One region of the Thermaerobacter nagasakiensis genome, then DNA from elsewhere that is predicted to be linked to it. Evidence: riboswitches for the same ligand, from Rfam matches in the RefSeq annotation. Region 1 holds a riboswitch; the other holds the start of a gene.
The links. A riboswitch is a leader RNA that binds a small molecule or an ion and turns the genes downstream of it on or off. The one in region 1 is predicted to bind cyclic di-GMP.
Positions count from the first base shown of each region.

Region 2: another riboswitch for cyclic di-GMP. It lies ahead of ACZ5T9_RS01505 (flagellar hook-basal body protein); the one in region 1 lies ahead of ACZ5T9_RS09035 (flagellar basal body rod protein FlgB).

Region 1 covers NZ_AP043740.1:2,108,194-2,118,068, forward strand. Annotated here, with positions in the region: gene fliG (flagellar motor switch protein FliG) at 1-658, opposite strand, end outside; gene fliF (flagellar basal-body MS-ring/collar protein FliF) at 961-2,616, opposite strand; gene fliE (flagellar hook-basal body complex protein FliE) at 2,706-3,083, opposite strand; gene flgC (flagellar basal body rod protein FlgC) at 3,164-3,730, opposite strand; gene ACZ5T9_RS09035 (flagellar basal body rod protein FlgB) at 3,734-4,297, opposite strand; cyclic di-GMP riboswitch class I at 4,395-4,487, opposite strand; gene hslU (ATP-dependent protease ATPase subunit HslU) at 4,836-6,278, opposite strand; gene hslV (ATP-dependent protease subunit HslV) at 6,397-6,945, opposite strand; gene ACZ5T9_RS09050 (tyrosine recombinase) at 7,099-8,208, opposite strand; gene trmFO (FADH(2)-oxidizing methylenetetrahydrofolate--tRNA-(uracil(54)-C(5))-methyltransferase TrmFO) at 8,213-9,586, opposite strand; gene topA (type I DNA topoisomerase) at 9,589-9,875, opposite strand, start outside.
Region 2 covers NZ_AP043740.1:358,394-368,268, reverse strand. Annotated here, with positions in the region: gene spoIIID (sporulation transcriptional regulator SpoIIID) at 1-45, shown strand, start outside; gene mreB (rod shape-determining protein MreB) at 454-1,467, shown strand; cyclic di-GMP riboswitch class I at 1,670-1,726, shown strand; gene ACZ5T9_RS01505 (flagellar hook-basal body protein) at 2,122-2,871, shown strand; gene ACZ5T9_RS01500 (flagellar hook-basal body protein) at 2,868-3,695, shown strand; gene ACZ5T9_RS01495 (superoxide dismutase) at 4,110-4,724, shown strand; gene fabZ (3-hydroxyacyl-ACP dehydratase FabZ) at 4,963-5,412, shown strand; gene ACZ5T9_RS01485 (S1 RNA-binding domain-containing protein) at 5,784-7,034, shown strand; gene ACZ5T9_RS01480 (Cof-type HAD-IIB family hydrolase) at 7,813-8,664, shown strand; gene ACZ5T9_RS01475 (flagellin N-terminal helical domain-containing protein) at 9,009-9,875, shown strand, end outside.

The DNA of each region.
Region 1 (9,875 bases):
TCCGCTTCTTGATCTCCTCGGCCAGCTCGGGGTCGGTGACCTCCAGGACCTCCATGATGCTGCGCTCGGTGCCGCGGTCCACGTTGTTCAGCACCTGGACCACGGCCTGCAGCCCCCCCGCGACGGTGCCCTCCTCGCCCAGGACCGACGACAGCTTGCGTTCCAGGACCCGCTCCACCTCCCGGATCAGCTCGGGCGAGGTGCGCTCCATCAGGGCCAGGCGGCGGGCCACGTCGGCCCGGCGCTCGGGCGGCAGGCCGCTGAGGACGACGGCGGCCTGTTCCGGATGGAGGTAGGCGAGGATCAGGGCGATGGTCTGGGGGTGCTCCTGCTGGATGAAGTTCAGGATCTGCAGCGGGTCGGCCCGGCGCACGAACTCGAAGGGCCGGACCTGCAGGGTCGCGGTGAGGCGGTTGATCACCTCCGCCGCCCGCTGGTGGCCCAAGGCCTGCACCAGCAGCTCCCTGGCATAGTCGATGCCGCCCTGGGCGATGTAGGCGTGGGCCAGGGCCAGATCCCGGCACTCCTCCAGCACCGCCAGCCGCTGTTCGGGAGCGACCCGGTCGGTGTTGGCGATCTCCAGGGTGAGCTGTTCGATCTCCTCCTCCCGCAGGTAGCGGAAGACCCGGGCGGCCAGCTCCGGCCCCAGGGAGATCATCAGGATCGCGGCCTTGCGCCGCGGCGACAGGTCGCGGGCCGCCTCCCGGAGGGCAGGCCGGCCACCGGCGGCCGCCGCACCGGCCCCCGGCTCCGCCGCGATGCCGCCCTCCGGACCCTCGGCCACCTCCGCGGCGACCGGCGCCGCCGGGGCCCTGATCCCACCCCGGGGCGTACCCCCGGCCACCGCCGTGCCGGCCCTTGCCACCGCAACCTGCCTTGTCGCCATGGCCATCGCCTCCTCCCCCGCCCGCGCCGGGCCTGGCCGTCCTGATCCTGCTCAGGCCGTCCTGACCGCCGCCGTCAGTTGGCGGACCGCTCGGCCAGCCAGCTGCGGATCACCTGGGCCACGTGCTCCGGCTGGTTCTTCACCAGCTCGCTGACCTGCTCGAGGACCGTGGCCTCCGCCGCCTTGCCGTTGGCACCCGTCGCCGCGGCCCCGGCCGGTCCCGGAACGGGTCCGCCGGGGCCGGGTACGGCCGCGGTGCCCCGCCCGGCCGGACCGGCCGCCACCGTGCCGCCGGTGCTCCCCGGCACGGCGGGTAACCCGTGACCGGCGGCTTGTGCTTCCAGGAGCCGGCGGGCGAGCCGCCGGCGCCGCCAGGCGGCCACCAGGAGGACCAGGGCCAGCAGCGCCAGCCCCCCCGCGCCGGCCAGCAGGGCCACCCGCCGGGTCGCTTCCCGGGCCTGCCGCTCCTCCTCCAGGGACTGCTGCAGGCGGTCGGCCACCGTGGTGTCGAAGGGCATGGCCACCACCTCGACCTGGTCCTGGCGCTGGGGGTCGCTGCCGATGGCCGCGGCCACCGCCTGCTGGAGGGCCTGCCGCCGCTCGGGAGTGAGATCGCCGTTGACCACCACGGCCACCGACAGGCGCCGGACCGCACCCGGGGCCACCTGCACCCGGTCGACCACCTGGTTGACCTCGTAGTTGGCCGTCCGCTCGCTGCGCTGGTAGTCACCGGTGCCGCCGCCCACCTGGGGATAGGTGGGGATGTTGCTGTCCCCCGGCACCCCGCCCGGTGCGGGCTGGCCGGTGAAGGTCTCCTGCAGCTCCTGGATGGACCGCAGGATGCCCTGGCCGCCGTCGGCCGGGGGCTCGAAAAGGTGCCGCTCCACCACCTGCTGGTCGAAGTTGAGCTCCGCATTGACCCGGGCGATGACGTTGCCCGGGCCCAGGACCTGCTCCAGCAGGGTCTGGAGGCTGCGCTGCAGCTCCGCCTCGAAGCGGCGTTCCACCTCGAAGCGGTCACCCGGCACCACGGCGGTCCCTTCCTGGGCCAGCTCCACTCCGGCCGAGAGCAGGCGGCCGGTGGTATCCACCACCGTCACGTCTTCGGGCTTCAGGCCTTCCACCGCCGACGCGACCAGGTGCATGATGGACCGCACCTGCTCGGGCTCGAGCTCCGCCCCTGGTTTCAGCTGGACCAGCACCGCCGCCGTGGCAGGCCGCTGCTGGCTGACAAAGGGGCTGCGCTCGGGCCGCACTACGTGGACCCGCGCCGCCTCGACCCCCTCCAGCCGGCCGATGGTACGGGCCAGCTCGCCCTGGAGCCCCCGCAGGTACTGCACCTGCCGCTCGAACTCCGTGGCACCCATCGGCATGTTCTCCAGAAGCTCCAGGCCCACCGTCCCCTGGCGCGGCAGGCCCTGGGCGGCCAGGTCCAGGCGCAGCCGGTCGACCTGTTCCGCGGGCACCAGAATGGCCTGCCCCCCCTGGGCCAGCTGGAAGGGGATGCCTTGCTCCTCCAGCTGGTCGGCGATGGCCGCGGCGTCGGTGGGGTCCAGCTGGGTGAACAGGGGGGCCCACTGGGGCCCGCTGCGCCCTGCCAGGGCCAGCGCCACCAAACCGGCCAGGGCCAGAGCCGCCGCCGAGACCACCACCCACCGGGCCGCCGGCCTGAGCTTCCGGAACCAGGCCATGAATTGCTGGGGAAGCTGCCGCACCTGTGCCAGGGGCATGGAGGATTCCGCCGCCTCCTCGACCGACCGCGACCCTGCCTTCCGGCCCCGTGCCGCTCATCCCGCCGGCCGCCGCAGGGCCGCACCCGTCACACGGGCATGCGCATGATCTCCTGGTAAGCCTCCAGCGCCTTGTTCCGCAGCTGTACCGCCAGTTCGATGGCCAGCCGCGCTTTCTCGCTGGCCACCATGACCTGGGACAGGTCCTGGACCTGGCCCGTCACCAGGCGCCGGGCCATGGCGTCGGCCTCGCCGGCCGCGCCCTCCAGCTGCTGGAGGGCGCGGGCCAGTTCCTGCAGGAAGCTGGGTCCCACGCCACCGGGCCCGGTGGAACCGGCCGCCGGGCCGTCGCCCGCGGCCGCAGCCGCCGCCCTTCCGGACGGTCCGAAGGTCCCGCCCAGGCCGGTCGCCGGGGAAGAACCGGGCCAGGCGACGTTGCCGGGGGCTTGGACACCCCATGGGTTCATGGCTCAGACCTCCTCCGTTGCAGCCGCACCGCTGCCGGGACCCTGGCGGTCCCAGGGGCATCCCGCAGCCGCAGGGCCGTTCAGCCGCGGCCAATGTCCAGCGCCCGCAGGGCCAGGGTACGGGCCGCGGCGAAGACCGCCACATTGGCCTCGTAGGCCCGGGTCGCCGCCAGCAGGTTGACCATCTCCGCCAGCGGGTCCACGTTGGGGTACGCCACATAACCATCCGCGCCCGCGTCGGGATGGGCCGGGTCGTATACCAGCCGGGGCGGCGAGGGATCGGCGACCACGGCCGCCACCTGGACCCCGCCGGGGGCGGCTCCGGTCCCGCCCGGACCCGCCGCTCCCGGACCGGCTACGGGCGGCACCGGCCCACCCGCTACGCCCGCCAGGGGGGGGCGTGCCCAGCCGGCCGCGGCACCCGCCGCCGGCACCGGCCCCGGCACCGCACCCCGTTCCCGGAGGATCCGGGCGAAGGGCGTCGCGCGTTCCTCGAAGACCGGCACCAGCCGGCGGTAGGGCCCGCCCTGGGGGGTACGGGTGGAGTCCACGTTGGCCAGGTTGCTGGCGATCAGGTCCAGGCGCAGCCGCTGGGCCGTCATGCCGCTGGCCGCGATGTCGAAGGTGCTGAACATCCCGCCCGCCACCGCTTACCGCCTCCCCTCGGCGATGACCGTGCGCAGCAGGGCGATGCGATCGGACAGCTGCCGCACCAGGGCCTGATAGTGGACGCCGTTTTCCGCCAGCCGCGCCATCTCCGCGTCCAGGTCGACGTTGTTGCCGTCGTTGCGCAGGGAGGAACCGGTCTCCCGGTATACCGCTACCGCCGGATCCCCCGGCGCCCACCGGCCCGGCAGGTGGCCTGGGTGGGTGAGGGACAGGGACGGCGGGCCACCGGGTACGGCAGGCCCTGCCGCCACCCCGCCCGCGCCGGCTGCCCCCGCGCCCCCGGCCCCGGTGGCTGGTGCGGCCGCCACGGCCGGTTCGGCCCCTCCGGTCCCGGCGGTGCCGGCGGCCCCGGCTGCCCACCCCGCGGCCTGGCCTCCCGCCGGCCCGCGACCGGCCAGCGCCGCCTCCAGAGCCCGGGCGAAGTCCAGGTCATACCGCTTGTAGCCGGGCGTCTCGGCGTTGGCCACGTTCTGGGCCAGCAGTCGCTGGCGGAGGGCCAGGACCTCCAGCCCGGCAGCCAGTTCATCGTTGACGCGCCCCCACACGGGTCCATCCCCTCCCGCCGCTGGAAAAGAAAGCCGCCCGCGGCGCGCCAGGCACCACGGGCGGACGAGAGGATTGCCAAGGGTCCACCGCGCGGCGTTCGGCAGTCCGGCCGTCATAGTCCCGTGCTGGCGGGACCTTAGACCCGTGACTTTGCGAACCTGCCTTTCGACAGGGGTGCCTTTGTCGCTGCCGCGGGGGGTGGCCGCGCCCCGGCCTGTGCAACCGGGACAGAAACCGCGGCTCACCCCCGAAGCTTATTCAGTTGTAGCGGCTTTCCAGCCGGCACTGGTCGACATGATTCTGCACCGAACTGGTCATTCCTTCTATCCGCGACAAAAAATTTGGGACCCGGGTCCTGGTTTTGGGTCCCTCTTGCGACAGGGTGGGTTTTGCCAGCCAGGATCGCTTGCCCTGGCTCCTTCGCTTGCCCCCGGGGGGCGGCCGGTCAGGATTTCGCCCGCGCAGGCCGCCTGGGGCTCGCCGCCGGCTCCCCGGCCGGCCCCGGACTCCCGGCGCCGCCACCAGGGGGCAGGGCCCTCAGAGGATGTACCGGCTCAGATCCTGATCCTGGAGGACTCCCTCCAGCCGCTGGCGGACGAACGCAGCATCCACCACCACCTTGCCCTGGAGGGCGTCCGGGGCGTCGAAGGCCACCGGCTCCAGCAGCCGTTCCAGCAGGGTGTGCAGGCGCCGGGCTCCGATGTTCTCCGCCTGCTGGTTGGCCCGGGCCGCCATGTCCGCCAGGGCCTCCACCGCGTCCGGGGTGAACTCCAGCTCCACCCCGTCGGTGGCCAGCAAGGCCTGGTACTGGCGCAGCAGGGCATTGTCCGGCTCGGTCAGGATGCGCTTGAAGTCGTCCCGGGTGAGGGGCTGCAGCTCCACCCGGATGGGGAACCGGCCCTGCAGCTCGGGGATCAGGTCCGAGGGCCTGGCGATGTGGAAGGCTCCCGCCGCGATGAAGAGGATGTGGTCCGTGCGCACCGGGCCGTGCCGGGTCATCACCGTGGAGCCCTCGACGATGGGCAGGATGTCCCGCTGCACCCCTTCCCGGGAGACGTCGGGCCCGTGGCCCCGCTCCCGGCCGGCGATCTTGTCGATCTCGTCGATGAAGACGATGCCCGCCTGCTCCGTGCGCCGGATGGCCTCGGCCACCACCTGGTCCATGTCGATCAGCTTCTGGGCCTCTTCCTGGGCCAGCACCTCCCGGGCCTCCCGCACCGGCAGGCGGCGCCGGCGCTTGCGCCGGGGCAGCCAGTCCTTGAGCAGGTCCTGCACGTTCAGGGTGACCTCTTCCAGGCCCGGCCCGCCCAGGATGTCGACCATGGGCGGCGCCTGGTCTTCCACCTCGATCTCGACCACCTGGTCCTCCAGCTGCCCGCTGCGCAGCCGCGCAGCCGCCTCCTGGCGGCGCCGGCGCCAGTCCTCCTCTTCCTCGGGCCGGGCGGGCTCGGCCGGACCCGGCATCCCGGCCCCCAGGGACCCCAGCAGCATCTCCCAGGGCGACCCGGCGCGCTGGGGGCGCCGCCGGGGCGGCGGAACCAGCACGTCCAGCAGGCGGTCGTCGGCCGCGGCCCGGGCCCGGTCCTCGACGGCGGCCACCCGCTCCGCCTTGACCATGCGGATGGCCGTCTCCAAGAGGTCCCGGATGATGGACTCCACGTCGCGGCCCACATAGCCCACTTCGGTGAACTTGGTCGCCTCGACCTTGATGAAGGGAGCTCCCGTCAGCCGGGCCAGCCGCCGGGCGATCTCCGTCTTGCCCACCCCGGTGGGGCCGATCATCAGGATGTTCTTCGGCGCCACCTCGTCCCGCAGGTGCGGCGGCAGCTGCTGCCGCCGCCAGCGGTTGCGCAGGGCGATGGCCACCGCCCGCTTGGCCTCCGCCTGGCCGACGATGTACCGGTCCAGCTCCGCCACGATCTGGCGGGGGGTCAGCCGGTCGGGTTCCCACGCGGCGCCCTGGACGGCTCCCCGTTCCACGGTCGTCCCTCCCCCTGGCGGGTGGCCGCCCCGATCGGGCCGGCCCCCGGCCCGGGCCCGTTGCTCCCGGCCCAGGCCCGTGCGGCTGGAGTACGGCGAGAGTACGGCGAGAGCACGGCTAGAGCTCCTCGATCACCAGCTGGTCGTTGGTGTAGACGCAGAGCTCGGCGGCGATGCGCATCGCCTCCCGGCAGATGGCGGCGGCATCCAGTTCCGTGTGCCGGGCCAGGGCCCGGGCCGCCGCCAGGGCGAAACCGCCGCCCGACCCCACCGCCACGATCCCGTCGTCGGGCTCGAGCACTTCCCCCGACCCCGACACCAGCAGCAGGTGGTCGGCGTCGGCCACCACCAGCAGGGCTTCCAGGCGGCGCAGCAGCCGGTCGGTGCGCCAGTCCTTGGCCAGTTCCACCGCCGCCCGGACCAGCTGGCCGCCGTGTTCCTCCAGTTTCCCCTCGAAGCGCTCCATCAAGGCCACGGCGTCGGCCACGCTGCCCGCGAACCCGGCCAGCACCCGCCCGTGGTAGAGCCGCCGCACCTTGCGGGCCCGGTGCTTCATCACCATGTGCTGCTGCAGGGTCACCTGGCCGTCGCCGGCCATGGCCACCCGGCCGTTGCGGCGCACGGCCAGGATGGTGGTGCCGTGAAAGCGGGGTTGCCCCTCGCCCATGCGCTGATCCCTCGCTCTGGCCCGCCGGCCTTCCGGCTCGTGCTGGGGCCTGGTGACGGTGCCGGTCCGCCCTGCCGAAGGGCGCGGATCCGTTGCCCGCCGCGGGCGGCGACCACCCCGCCCGGGCGGCGCCGGGAACCCCGGCGGCGGGGACTACCCGGACGGCGACGATCCCGGCTGCAGCCCCTGGCGCCCCCCTGCCGGCCCGTACCCGGCGGGCGAACCGGGTGCGCCTGCCGAGGGCGGGGCGCCCAGGCCCTCCGGCTCCGGCGCCGCAGCCCCCGGTGCGGGGATGGCCGCAGCCGGGGCAGGGCGGGCCCGGGGATGGGCCTGCTGGTAGACCGCCCAGAGCCGTGCCCGGGACACGTGGGTGTACACCTGGGTTGCGGCCAGGCTGGCGTGGCCGAGCAGCTCCTGGACCGCCCTGAGCCCCGCGCCGCCGTCCAGCAGGTGGGTGGCGAAGGTGTGGCGCAGCAGGTGGGGGTGGGCCTGCAGCCGCGCCACCACCGCCCCCACCCGCCGCACGATGGCCTGGATGCCGCGGGGCGAGAGCCGGCCGCCCCACCGGTTGAGGAACACGGCCTGGGCATCGGCCGGCCGGCAGGGACGGTGCCGCCGGCCTTCCAGGAACCCGGGGCGCCCTTCCTCCAGGTACGCCCGGAGGGCTGCCGCCACCGGACCGGCCAGCGGCAGGATCCGCTCCTTTCGGCCCTTGCCGTACACCCGCAGCCAGCCGCCCTCCAGGTCCACGTCGTCCAGGTCGAGCCCGCTGAGCTCGGCCACCCGCAGGCCGCAGCCGTAGAGGAGTTCCAAGATGGCCCGGTCCCGCAAGGCCGCCGGACCCTGGCCCGAGGCCGCCGCCTCCAGCAGGGCCTGGGCTTCCTCCGGGGTGTACACCCGCGGCAGCCGCCGCCGGAGCCGCGGCGTGGCCAGGCGGGCGGCGGGACTGGCCGACAGCCAGCCCTCCCGCACGGCGTAGCGGAAAAGGCCCCGCACCGCCGCCAGCTTGCGGGCGACGGACGCCCGGGCCAGGCCGCGTTCTTCCAGATGGGCCAGCCAGCGGCGCAGGTCACGGCCGCTGACGCCCGCCAGGGCCGCCGCCCCGACGGGCGGCTCCAGGCCCAGGAAATCGAGCCAGCCTGCCAGATCCCCCGCGTACGCCTCCACCGTGCGGGGGGAAAGACCCCGCTCCAGGCGCAGGTGATCCAGGTAGGCCTCCACCACGTCGGCAGCCGGGCGGGAACCGGCAGGGATCCGGGTCACGGTCTCACCGCCCGGGCACAGGCGCCGGGTCACCGCCCGGGACCGCCGGCCCCGGCACGGTCTCGGGGAGCCGGGCGGGGGCAAACCGCTCCAGCGCGGCCAGGGCCCTCTCGGCCATGAGCAGCTTGCGGCGCCGCGGGTCCCGCACCCGCCGCTCCAGGGGCGGCAACAGGCCGAAGGCGATGTTCATCGGCTGGAAGTGGTCGGGATGCGCTTCGGTGATGTACCGGGTCAGGGCCCCATGGGCCGTCTCGGCCGGAAAGGCGACGGGTTCTTCCCCGCGCACCAGCCGGGCCGCGTTGATGCCCGCCACGATGCCCGTGGCGGCCGATTCGATGTACCCTTCCACGCCGGTGATCTGGCCGGCGAAGAACAGGTCGGGGCGCTTCCGCGCCTGCATGGTGGGCTTGAGCACCTTGGGCGAGCAGATGAAGGTGTTGCGGTGCATCACCCCGTACCGGGCGAACTCGGCGTTCTCCAGGCCCGGGATCATGCGGAAGACCCGCTTCTGCTCGCCCCACTTGAGGCTCGTCTGAAAGCCCACCAGGTTGTACAGGGTGCCGTAGCGGTTGTCCCGGCGCAGCTGGACCACGGCGTAGGGCTCCTTGCCCGTGCGGGGGTCGACCAGGCCCACGGGCTTCAAGGGCCCGTAGCGGAGGGTGTCCGGACCCCGGCGGGCCATCTCCTCGATGGGCAGGCAGCCTTCGAAGAACAGGCCCTGTTCGAAGTCGTGGGGCACGTGCTTTTCCGCTTCGACCAGGGCCTGCCAGAAGGCCTCGTACTCCTGCCGGGTCATGGGGCTGTTCAGGTAGTCGTCGCCGCTGCCCTTGTCGTAGCGGGACGCGCGGAACAGCTTGGACAGATCCAACGACTCGTAGGTGACGATGGGCGCGGCGGCATCGAAGAACGCCAGGTACTCCTCGCCGGTGAAGGACCGGATCCACTTGGAGAGGGCGTCGGAGGTCAGGGGTCCGGTGGCGATGATCACGGGACCTTCCGCGGGCGGCTCCGTCACCTCTTCCCGCACCACCTCGATCAGCGGGTGGGCGGTGATGGCCTCCGTGACGCGCCGGGCGAACTCCTCCCGGTCGACGGCCAGGGCGCTTCCTGCCGGAATGGCGCTGGCGTCGGCCGCCGCCATGATCAGGCTGCCCAGCCGCCGCATCTCTTCCTTTAATAACCCCGGCGCCTGGTCTAGCTGGTTCCCCCGCAGGGAGTTGCTGCAGACCAGCTCGGCCAGCTGGCCCGTGTGGTGGGCCGGGGTGGATTTCACCGGCCGCATTTCGTAAAGCCGCACCGGAATGCCCCGGCGGGCGACCTGCCAAGCGGCTTCGCTGCCCGCCAGGCCGCCGCCGATGACCGTGACTCGTTCCGCCATGCTCAACGCCTCCCCGCCCCGGCACCGGCGCCGGCGGTCTCGGCGGCCCCTTCCCGCTGGTAGGTGCACTGGGGGTTGGCGCAGACCAGGCGCACCCCCTGGCGGGACCGCTTCTCCACCAGGAAGGTGCCGCACTCGGGGCAGGTTTCCGCCGTGGGCCGGTCCCAGGTGGTGAAGTCGCACTCCGGATAGTTGCTGCACCCGTAGAAGACCCGGCCCTTGCGGGACCGGCGCTGCACCATCTCCCCGCCGCAGCGCGGGCAGCGGGCGCCGGTCTTCTCCACCAGGG
Region 2 (9,875 bases), 1.0 Mb from region 1:
CAGGAAACCAGGCAAACCCCTTCGGAGCCCCCCGTCGGGGCCTGACGCGCCGTCCCTGCCCGCACCGGCCCTGGCCCCTGGACGAACGCGGCCGTGGCGGCGGCCCGCCGGGTTCCACCCGGCTGATCCCGGCCCGCAGCCCGGCCCCCTTCCTTCCCGCCCCCTTCAGGGCCCGTCCGGACGCGGCCCCCGCCGCCCCCCATTCCGGCCACGGGACGGACAACCCACGAATTCGCCTTCGCCGGCCGGCACGGCATCGAACCCGTCGGTGAAGCGGCGGTCAAGAGGAACGCGGCCTTATGGCAAAGAAATCCGCCACAGCAACCGCAGCGCCACAGTCAGACGGATTCCTGCCAGCCCTGAGGCCCCGGCGCGGCCGCCGGCACCGGGACATCCCGCCGGTTCCCCGCCGTCGCCCAGGCGGCTGCCGGGCGGTCAGGAGGGGGACAGGCTATGGTCGGGTTCGTCCGGGACCTGGGGGTCGACCTGGGAACGGTCAACACCCTGGTCTTCGTCGAAGGCCGGGGCATCGTGCTCAACGAGCCTTCCGTCGTCGCTATCGATCGGGAAACCGGGCGGGTGCTGGCCGTGGGGTCGGAGGCCCACCGCATGCTGGGCCGCACCCCGGGCCACATCGTGGCCGCCCGGCCCCTGCGGGGCGGGGTGATCGCCGACTTCACCGCCACCGCCACCCTGCTCAAGATGCTGCTCCAGCGGGCCATGCCCCGACGCCTGGGGGTCCGGCCGCGGCTGGTGGTGTGCGTCCCCTCGGGGGTGACCACCGTGGAGCGGCGGGCGGTCATCGAGGCCGGCTACGAGGCGGGGGCCCGCAAGGTCTACCTCCTGGAAGAACCGGTCGCCGCCGCCCTGGGGGCCGGCCTCAACATCCACGAGCCCGGCGGCCACATGGTGGTCGACGTGGGCGGCGGCACCACGGACATTGCGGTCCTGTCCCTGGGCGGGGTGGTGGTGGCCGGTTCGGCCCGGGTGGGCGGCGACACCTTCGACGAGGCCATCGTGCGCCATGTCAAGCGCCGGTACAACGTGTTGATCGGGGAGCGGACCGCCGAGCAGGCCAAGATCGCCATCGGCCGGGCCGAGCCGCCGGAGGGGGATGGGGAGCAGTTCGAGGTTCGCGGCCGCGACCTGGTGACCGGACTGCCCCGCACCCTGCACCTGACGGCCGCCGAGGTGCAACAGGCCCTGGACGAACCCGTCTCGGCCCTCATCGCGGCCCTGCGCAGCACCCTGGAGCGGGTTCCTCCCGAGCTGGCGGCCGACATCCTGCACCGCGGCCTGGTGCTGACAGGAGGCGGCTCCCTCTTGCGTGACCTGGACCGGCGCATCGCCCGGGCCACGGGCCTGCCCGTGGTGAAGCCGGAACAGCCGCTGCTGACCGTGGCGCTGGGTACCGGCATCGCCCTGGGCATGCTGGACCGCCTGGACGGCGTGCTCATCGCCGGGTGACGGCCGCCGGTTCCTGGAAGGCATACCGGTCGCCCGGACCGGGAAGGAATTCCCCTTCAGGTGTCGAATGGGTGGGCATGTAAAGCCTCCTGAGGCCGTACGTTCTAAGACGTGGTCCCGCGCATCAGGCGATGCACCTCGGCGAAAGTACGGCCGAGGCACCACAGGCTGCAACACGACCGTGACACGGCACGTGACCACGCCGCGATAAAGGCAAACCCGCCGAAAGGCGGGGGCGCAAAGCCACGGGTCTACCGCACGGCGGGACGGAGGGACGCCTCGCCCGGCGCGCACCGGAATGCGGGAGTCGGGCCAGGTTCCCGGGACAGGGAACCTGGCACCGGACCGGTACGGAGGCGCCAGCCCCGGCCGGGCTCCGGTTCCGGAGAGCAGCCGGGCCGGTTCCTGCAGCGAGGTGTTCCAGCCCCTCCCGCCGGCCATGACGGCCGGGCTGCCGAACGGGTGGAAGGGATCTGCCGCCGGGTTCGCCCGCCGAACCCGGCGCGGCGCCAGGATGTTCCACCCCCGGTTGCCGCCGGGGGTTTCGTGTTTCGCGGCCGGCTGCATCTCGCGGCGGCCGGTTGCATGCCGCAGGACGGCCAGCCGGCGGGGCGGGGCGATCGCGGGGTCTGGCGTGGCGGAAGGGGTGATCCGGTGCTGCGAGGTCTTTACACCGCGGCCAGCGGCATGCTGGCCCGGGTGCTCCAGCAGGAGCGCCTGGCGGGCGACCTGGCCAACGTCAACACGCCCGGGTACAAAGCGAGCCGCAACGTGACCGAGGCATTTCCCGAGCTCCTGCTGTCGCGGCTCGACGGGACGGGAGCCCCGGTGGTGGGGCCCCTGGGCACGGGTACGGTAGTGGCCGAACCGGGCGCCGACATGCGGCCCGGACCCTGGGTCACCACCGGGCGACCGCAGGACCTGGCCCTGGAGGGGGACGGCTTCTTCGTGGTGATGGGCCCCGGCGGCCCGGCCTACACCCGGGCCGGCAACTTCACCGTGGGACCCGAGGGGTACCTCCAGGCTCCCGACGGCTCGCCCGTCCTGGACACCACGGGCCAGCCGCTGCTGGTGGGCAGTGCCCAGTTCACCGTCCGGCCCGACGGCCAGGTGGTGGTGGGGGACGCGGTCCTGGGCACCATCGCCCGGGTCACCTTCGCCAACCCCGCCGGCCTGCGGCGGGTGGGTGACAACCTGTGGCAGGCAACGGCCGAGTCCGGTCCCGCCGTCCCGGCGGCCACGCCCGTGCGCCAGGGGGTGCTGGAGCAGTCCAACGTCGACCCGGTGCAGGTGGTGGTCGCCATGCTGGCCAACTTCCGCGCCTTCGAGGCCGCCCAGCGGGCCGTCCAGGCCCAGGATCAGACGCTGGGGCTGGCCATCCAGGAAGTGGGGCGGGTCACATGATCCAGCGGGCCCTCTGGTCGTCCGCCGCGGGCATGGCGGCCGCGGCCCGGCAGGTTGATCTCACCGCCGGCAACCTGGCCAACGTGAGTACCCCGGGCTTCAAGGCCGCCCGGGCGGACTTTGCCGATCTGGTTTACGCCGCGGCCCAGGTGCCGGTGGCGCCTCCTGCCGCCGCGGCGGGAGGCGTCCAGGTTGGACACGGCGTCCGCCTGGCGGCCACACCCCGGTTGTGGAGCCAGGGTCCGTTGCAGGCCACGGGTTCCCCCTGGGACCTGGCCATCGAGGGTGCAGGCTTCTTGCAGGTGGCCGATCCCGGCACCGGTGAGGTCCTCCTGACGCGGGGCGGGACCTTTGCGGCCAGCCCCGTACCCGCCGGCGTCCCCGGCGGTGGGGAGGCCGGTGAAGCGCTTCTTGTCACCGACGGCGCCGGGCGGCCTCTGCTGGCGGCCGGCGGTCAGCCCCTCCTGCTCCCGGCGGGATCCCGCGGCTGGGTGGTATCGCCGGACGGAGAGGTACGGGCCCTCCTGGTCGGGGGTCGCGAGGTGCCCGCCGGGCGGCTGGCGGTGATGGTCCCGCCGGCGCCCGATGCCCTGGAAAGCCGGGGCGAGGGCCTGTACGCCCTGGGCGGCAACCCGGTGCCGGCCGGGGCGCCCGGCCAGGACGGAGCGGGGTGGATCCGGCAGGGGATGCTGGAGCAGTCCAATGTGGACCTGGCCCTGGAGATGACCCGGCTGCTGGCGTCCCAGCGGGCGTACCAGCTCAACGCCCGCGCCGTGCTCACAGGCGATGAGATGCTGGGCCTGATCAACCGGTTGCGCTCCTGAGGCACCGCTCATGCACTCCAGTGCATGCGCCCAAGATTGTTAGCGGTTTAGCCCGACGGCCCGCATGGGCCTCCCCCCTGATGCGGCCGGGGTCCGGGCGGCAGGCGCCGCCCGGACTCCGGCCCTTTTCCGGCGTTCCGCCCTGTGCCCGGCCGGTCCCCCGGCCAGCTTCCCGCCCCCGCCCGGCCCCCGGGGGCCCCGCATGAAAGCTGCCGATGCTTGGTATATACTCGTAATCGAGCGCAGGAAAGACTGGATCCTGGGAACGGGCAGGATTCCGGTGCCACCGGGCCGGTCCTGGCGGGGCGGACCTGCTGTGCTGCCGCCAGCCTGTCCCCGCAACCGGAGGCGCCGGGGCCGGTTCGTCCCGGGAGCCGGTCGCTGCGCACCTGCCGATTCAAGGAGGGATTGCCGGTGGCTTACCAGTTGCCGCCCCTGCCGTACGACTACAACGCCCTGGAGCCCCACATCGACGAGCAGACCATGCGGATCCACCACGACCGGCACCACGCCACCTATGTCAACAACGTCAACGCCGCCCTGGAGAAGTACCCCGAGCTGCAGGACAAGCCCATCGACCAGCTCCTGCGCCAGATCGACCAGGTTCCCGAGGACATCCGCACGGCGGTCCGGAACAACGGCGGCGGCCACGCCAACCACTCGCTCTTCTGGGAGATCATGAGCCCCAACGGCGGCGGCCAGCCCACCGGGGCCCTGGCGGACGCCATCAACAAGGCCTTCGGTAGCTTCGAGGCCTTCAAGGACCAGTTCACCAAGACGGCCACGACCCACTTCGGCAGCGGCTGGGCCTGGCTCGTGGTCGACGAGAAGGGCGACCTGCAGCTTTACAGCCTGCCCAACCAGGACAGCCCGTACATGAAGGGTCATACGCCCATCCTCGGCCTGGACGTGTGGGAGCATGCCTACTACCTGAAGTATCAGAACAAGCGGCCCGACTACGTGGCGGCCTGGTGGAACGTGGTCAACTGGGACGAGGTGGCCCGCCGCTACCAGCAGGCCCGCGGCTGAGCCGCCCATTGCCACCCGCATCCACCCGGCCCGGGGTGACAAGGACCACCGTGGCAGGGACAGCGGCGCCAAGGGGAGCCGGCGATCCGGCCCCCCTTTATTTTCCATCCAGAAGGGGGACGGCGGGGGGCGGCGAATTCTGAATCCTAGTGACGAACCTTCGTACCGGGTCGGCCACCGGGGCAGCCTGGGTGGCGGAGGTTCGCGACCAGCCAGCGTGGAGGACTGGGACCAGCCCATGGCGGAACAGGATCAGCCCCAGGGGAGCTTGGACATCCAGGCGATCCTCGAGGTGTTGCCCCACCGTTACCCCTTTCTCCTGGTCGACCGGATTCTTTCCCTCGAACCGGGACGCCGGGCGGTGGGCCGGAAGTGCGTAAGCGCCAACGAACCCTTCTTCCAGGGTCACTTCCCCGGTCGGCCCATCATGCCTGGGGTGCTGATCCTGGAGGCCATGGCCCAGGTGGGGGCGGCGGCGGTGCTGTCCGTCCCCGCGAACCGCGGCCGCCTGGCCCTCTTCGCCGGCGCCGACCGGGTGCGCTGGCGCCGGCCCGTGATCCCGGGCGACTGCCTGGAGATCGAGGTGGAGATCATCGCCATGCGCGGTCCCCTGGGCAAGGGCCGCGCCCGCGCCACCGTGGACGGCGAGCTGGCCGCCGAAGCCGAGTTGAGTTTTGCTTTGCGGTAGGTGACCGGCTACTCCGTAGGCGTCCCATCGACCCCCTGAGGGGCCCCCGGCCCAGGGCGCTTGACCGGGAACCGTCCTTGACCCGGAACCGTTGGCACCGGCCTTGAACTATTCTCCTCACGTGGGAACCCTGGCACCCGAACCACCAGCGGGCGCAACCGGCACGGCAACCTCGGTCCTCGTTGCCCCTTGCATGTCCGTTGCCCGGCCCTGGATGGACATGGTGAAAAGCCTGGCCGACCTGCTCACTTTGGATAAGGCGGGTGCATATTCCATAACCTACATGCAGATATGCCGTACCCGTGGCGTGGTATCGCTTGCGGCCGGGCGTGGCGGAACCCGGCCCCGGCCTTGAGGAGGCGTCTTCCCGTATGCCGGATGCGATGAAGGATTCCCTGCTTCCTGAGGAGGATTCGCCCGCGTCACCGCCCGTGCCATCGCCGGTGCCGTCCGCGCCTGCTCCGCCCCCTGACCTCGCCGGACGAACCGGCCGCACCGGCCCGGGCCCGGAGCGGGAAGGTCGCGTCCCCGTCGCCCTGGAACCGGCCCGGGCGGCCGGCGCCACGGTTCCCGCCGGGACGGGAACCGGTGCTGCTATGGTACCGGCGGCGGGACCGGCGGCAGGGCCGGTGGCGGCAGCGGGCGAGGGAGTGCGGGACCTGGCCGGGCTTGTGCCCCTGGCGCCCGGGACCCGGGTCCACGGCACCATCACGGGCATCGTGAACTACGGCGCGTTCCTCGTGACCGACGACGGCCGCCGGGGGCTCATCCACATCTCGGAGATCTCCGACTGGTACGTGGAACGGGCGGAAGATTACTTCTACAAGGGCGAGCGGGTCCAGGTCGAAGTGGTGCACTTTGATCCCAACAGCGGCAAGTACGCCTTTTCCACCCGCCGCCTGGGCGGCAAGCAGCCCCTGGCCAACCGCTACGCCGACCGCCTGCTGGAGCTGCACCGCCATGGCGTGACGGGCGCCCGTTACCGGTACGGCACCGGCTGGGCTCGCCGCCCCCATGCCCGACGAACCGGCCGCCCCGGTCCGGCGGCCGGCGCCAAGGGCTCCCAAGGCTCTGCCGGCGGCCCTGGATACCGGCTGCCGGGCGGCACGAGCGGCGATGGCCGGCGGGGCCCGGGAGCGCCGCGCAGCCTGGCGCGGCAGGGCAGTGATCCGGCCGGCGCGGCCGGCACCGCCGGGAAAACTGGCCACGGGCCGGCGGGCCACCACGGGCCGGCGGAACACGGTGTCCCGAGCCACGGGCCCCGACCGGGCGGCAGCGGGAACCTGGAAACGGCCGGGGGCGCCGCCAGACCGGCGACCGGCAGCTGGCGGGACCGTGATGCGGGCCGCCTCCGCACGCGGTACCAGGCAGGTACGGGCTGGCGCAGCGCCGCTCCGGTTGCCGGTGAGAACCGGGAATCGCGGGAGGCCCTGCTCCAACTCCTCCGCCATCACGTGGGTCAGGTATCGCCCGCCGCCCGCACCGAGCTGGACCGGCTGGTCGAGACCTACGGGAGCGAGCGGGTGGCCACCGCCCTGGCCCGGGTGCTGGAAGAGACGGACCGGGCGCTGCAGGTGGTCGAGGCGACGGGCCGGCGGCTGGCCAGCGGCACGGCGGACTGAGCGCGGGGGCCGGAGGCGGGTCTGGGCCTGGCCACAGGGCTCCCGGCAGGACCCGCCCGTGACCGCGGCCCGCCGCAAGCGAGGCCGGCCTGAAGGCGAGCATGGCCCGCGGGTGAGGGCGGGCTTGAGGCGAGTGGTCCGCAGGCGAGCACGGCCCGCAGGCGAGGGTGGGCCGCAGGCCAGCACGGGCCGCGGGCGAGGGCGGGCTGCAGGTGAGCATGCCGGCCAGCATGGCCCGAGGGCGGGCATGACGAACGAATCTGCACAGCGGCGCAACCACGGGTAGAGCCTAGCGTCGCCCGCCGCCGCCGTGATTTACCCGCAGTAGTTCGCCGGGCAACCTACCGGGCGATCGACCACGGCAATAATATCTGGGGTCAATAGCTGGGGCCCGGGCTAGGCGGAAGACCGGAGGCTGCAGGGCGACGCCCCGGACAACCCGCCGCCCGGGCCCCGTCGTCCCCGTTGCCTTCCGGAACGTGATCCCCGGTTGCTATACAGCGTCGCCGGTAGGGTGGAGCCGGGCCCGGGCCCTCGTGGCATGGCTGAGTGGGAGCCCGGGGTGCTCGAAGTCGCCTGCCCCGTAACCGCACCTGCACCATCATCACCAGCGCCACCGCAACCCCAACCCCGACCACAACCACAGCCACAACCACAACCGGCGAGGACCCCGCATGCCCGGGATCCCGGCTCAGCATGGCCCCGCCCCGCCCTGGGCCCCGGGCTGCCCTGTAACCCTATAATAAGAGGCGGTTTGATCTTCAAAGGAGGATGCCCCTTGCTCCCTTACCTGATCGCCCTCGACGTCGACGGCACCCTCTTGGACAGCCAGGGCCGGCTGCGCCCACGGGTGAAGAACGCGGTCCGCGCGGCCGTGGCCGCCGGTCACCACGTCTGCCTGGCCACCGGCCGCCGCTGGGTGGCCAGCCGCCCCTTCGCCCAGGAGCTGGGCCTGCGCACGCCCTGCATCGTGCACAACGGCGCCGTGGCCGTCGACCCGCTGACCGACCGGCCGGTGTGGAAACAGTCCCTGCCGGCCGAGTTCGCCCGTCAGGCCATCCTGAAGGCCCGGGAACTGGGGGTGTCCCTGTTCTTCCACGACCTGGACCATCCCCACGGCGACCGCATGCTCTACGAGCCCGGGGCCCGGCTGCCCAAGGCCTCCTGGTTCTTCGAGGCGGGGCGCCTGACCCAGGAGGTGCCCGACCTGCTGGAGTGGGTGAGCGTCGGGGCGGTCCGGGTGCTGGTCCGTGACCGGTACGAGGGCGCGGAGGCCTTCCGCCGGTGGATCACGGCCGAGTGGGGCGACGCGGTGCGGGTGCTGGCGGGGACCGACCTGGAGCCGGGCCTCTACGCCGTGGAGGTGTCCGACGCCCCCGTGTGCAAGGGCTGGGCGGTGGAGCGCCTGGCCGCCCACCTGCAGGTACCCGTGGAGCGGGTGGTGGCCTTCGGCGACTGGGACAACGACATCGAGATGCTCCAGTTCGCAGGCATTGGTGTGGCCATGGCCAACGGTTCCCCCGCCGCCCGGGCCGCGGCCAACCGGGTCACCGCCAGCAACGATGAGGACGGCGTGGCCCTGGTGCTGGAGGAGCTGCTGGGCGGGGCGGTGGGGGCGGGCCGATCCTGACCTGGCTGGCCGTCGTACGGGCTATTGACTGTCCCACACCGGTGGCCTTCGGATGTCCAATCAGATGTCCAATCAATGGTTGTCTCTACCCGAACGGCGTTTTCACCCGCACTGCGGAACGCAATCTCGCGTTCGCAGGAGTCGCACCTCGCGTTGGGTTCCCATCCGTTTGGAGCCGGTTGTTCGGCGTGGAGGTTGGATACTGACCGCCTAAAATGGGACCGTGCCCGCCCTAACATGGCAGTCCCCTCCCCTCGATATTCCGGGTAGCCAAGCACACCCCGGGCCGGCAGGCGCGCATGCCGTCACCGGGGTAGAACCCGGAACAGGGAGGGCTGTACCCGATGCGGATCAACCACAACGTGGCCGCCCTCAACGCCTGGCGGAACCTCAGCCAGACGAACGGCCTGCTCAACAAGAGCCTGGAGCGGCTGTCGTCGGGCCTGCGGATCAACCGGGCGGCCGACGACGCGGCGGGCCTGGCCATCTCCGAGAAGATGCGGGCCCAGATCGCCGGCCTGCAGACCGCCCAGCGCAACGCCCAGGACGCCATCTCACTGATCCAGACGGCGGAGGGCGCGCTGAACGAGAGCCACAGTATCCTGCAGCGGATGCGGGAGCTGGCGGTGCAGGCGGCGAGCGATACGAACACAGCGGCGGACCGGGCGCAGATCCAGAAGGAAATCGACCAATTGGCGCAGGAAATCGGCCGCATCGCCCGCACCACGGAGTTCAACACCCAGAAGTTGCTGGACGGGTCGTTCGAGCAGGATGGCATCACCTTCCAGACCGGAGCCAATGCCGGGCAGAACATCTCGGTCAAGATCGGGAACATGGGAGGTTTCAGCCTGGGCGTGGTCAGTGACGAGGTCAAGGCCCAGGCGACGGTTAGCGGAACGCTAAGCACAGGAGGCGACACGACGCAGCAGATTGCGGATGGAACTTACACTGTCCAGGCAGGTGGAAGCGGCGGCTACGAACTGGTCGATGCCAGCGGCACCGTTGTAGCGACGTCAACTGACGGCAAGAACTGGACAGGGGCGGGCAACGACGACACGATCACCTTCTCGGTGGCGGTGACGAGCGGCACCGTCACCGTGTCGGGCACCAGCGTGACTGCCAATGGTACGGTTTCCTTGACGAACAGTGGCCTTGAGGCCGGTACGTACACGTACGATGCGGCTTCCAAGGCCCTTAAGGACAGCAGCGGC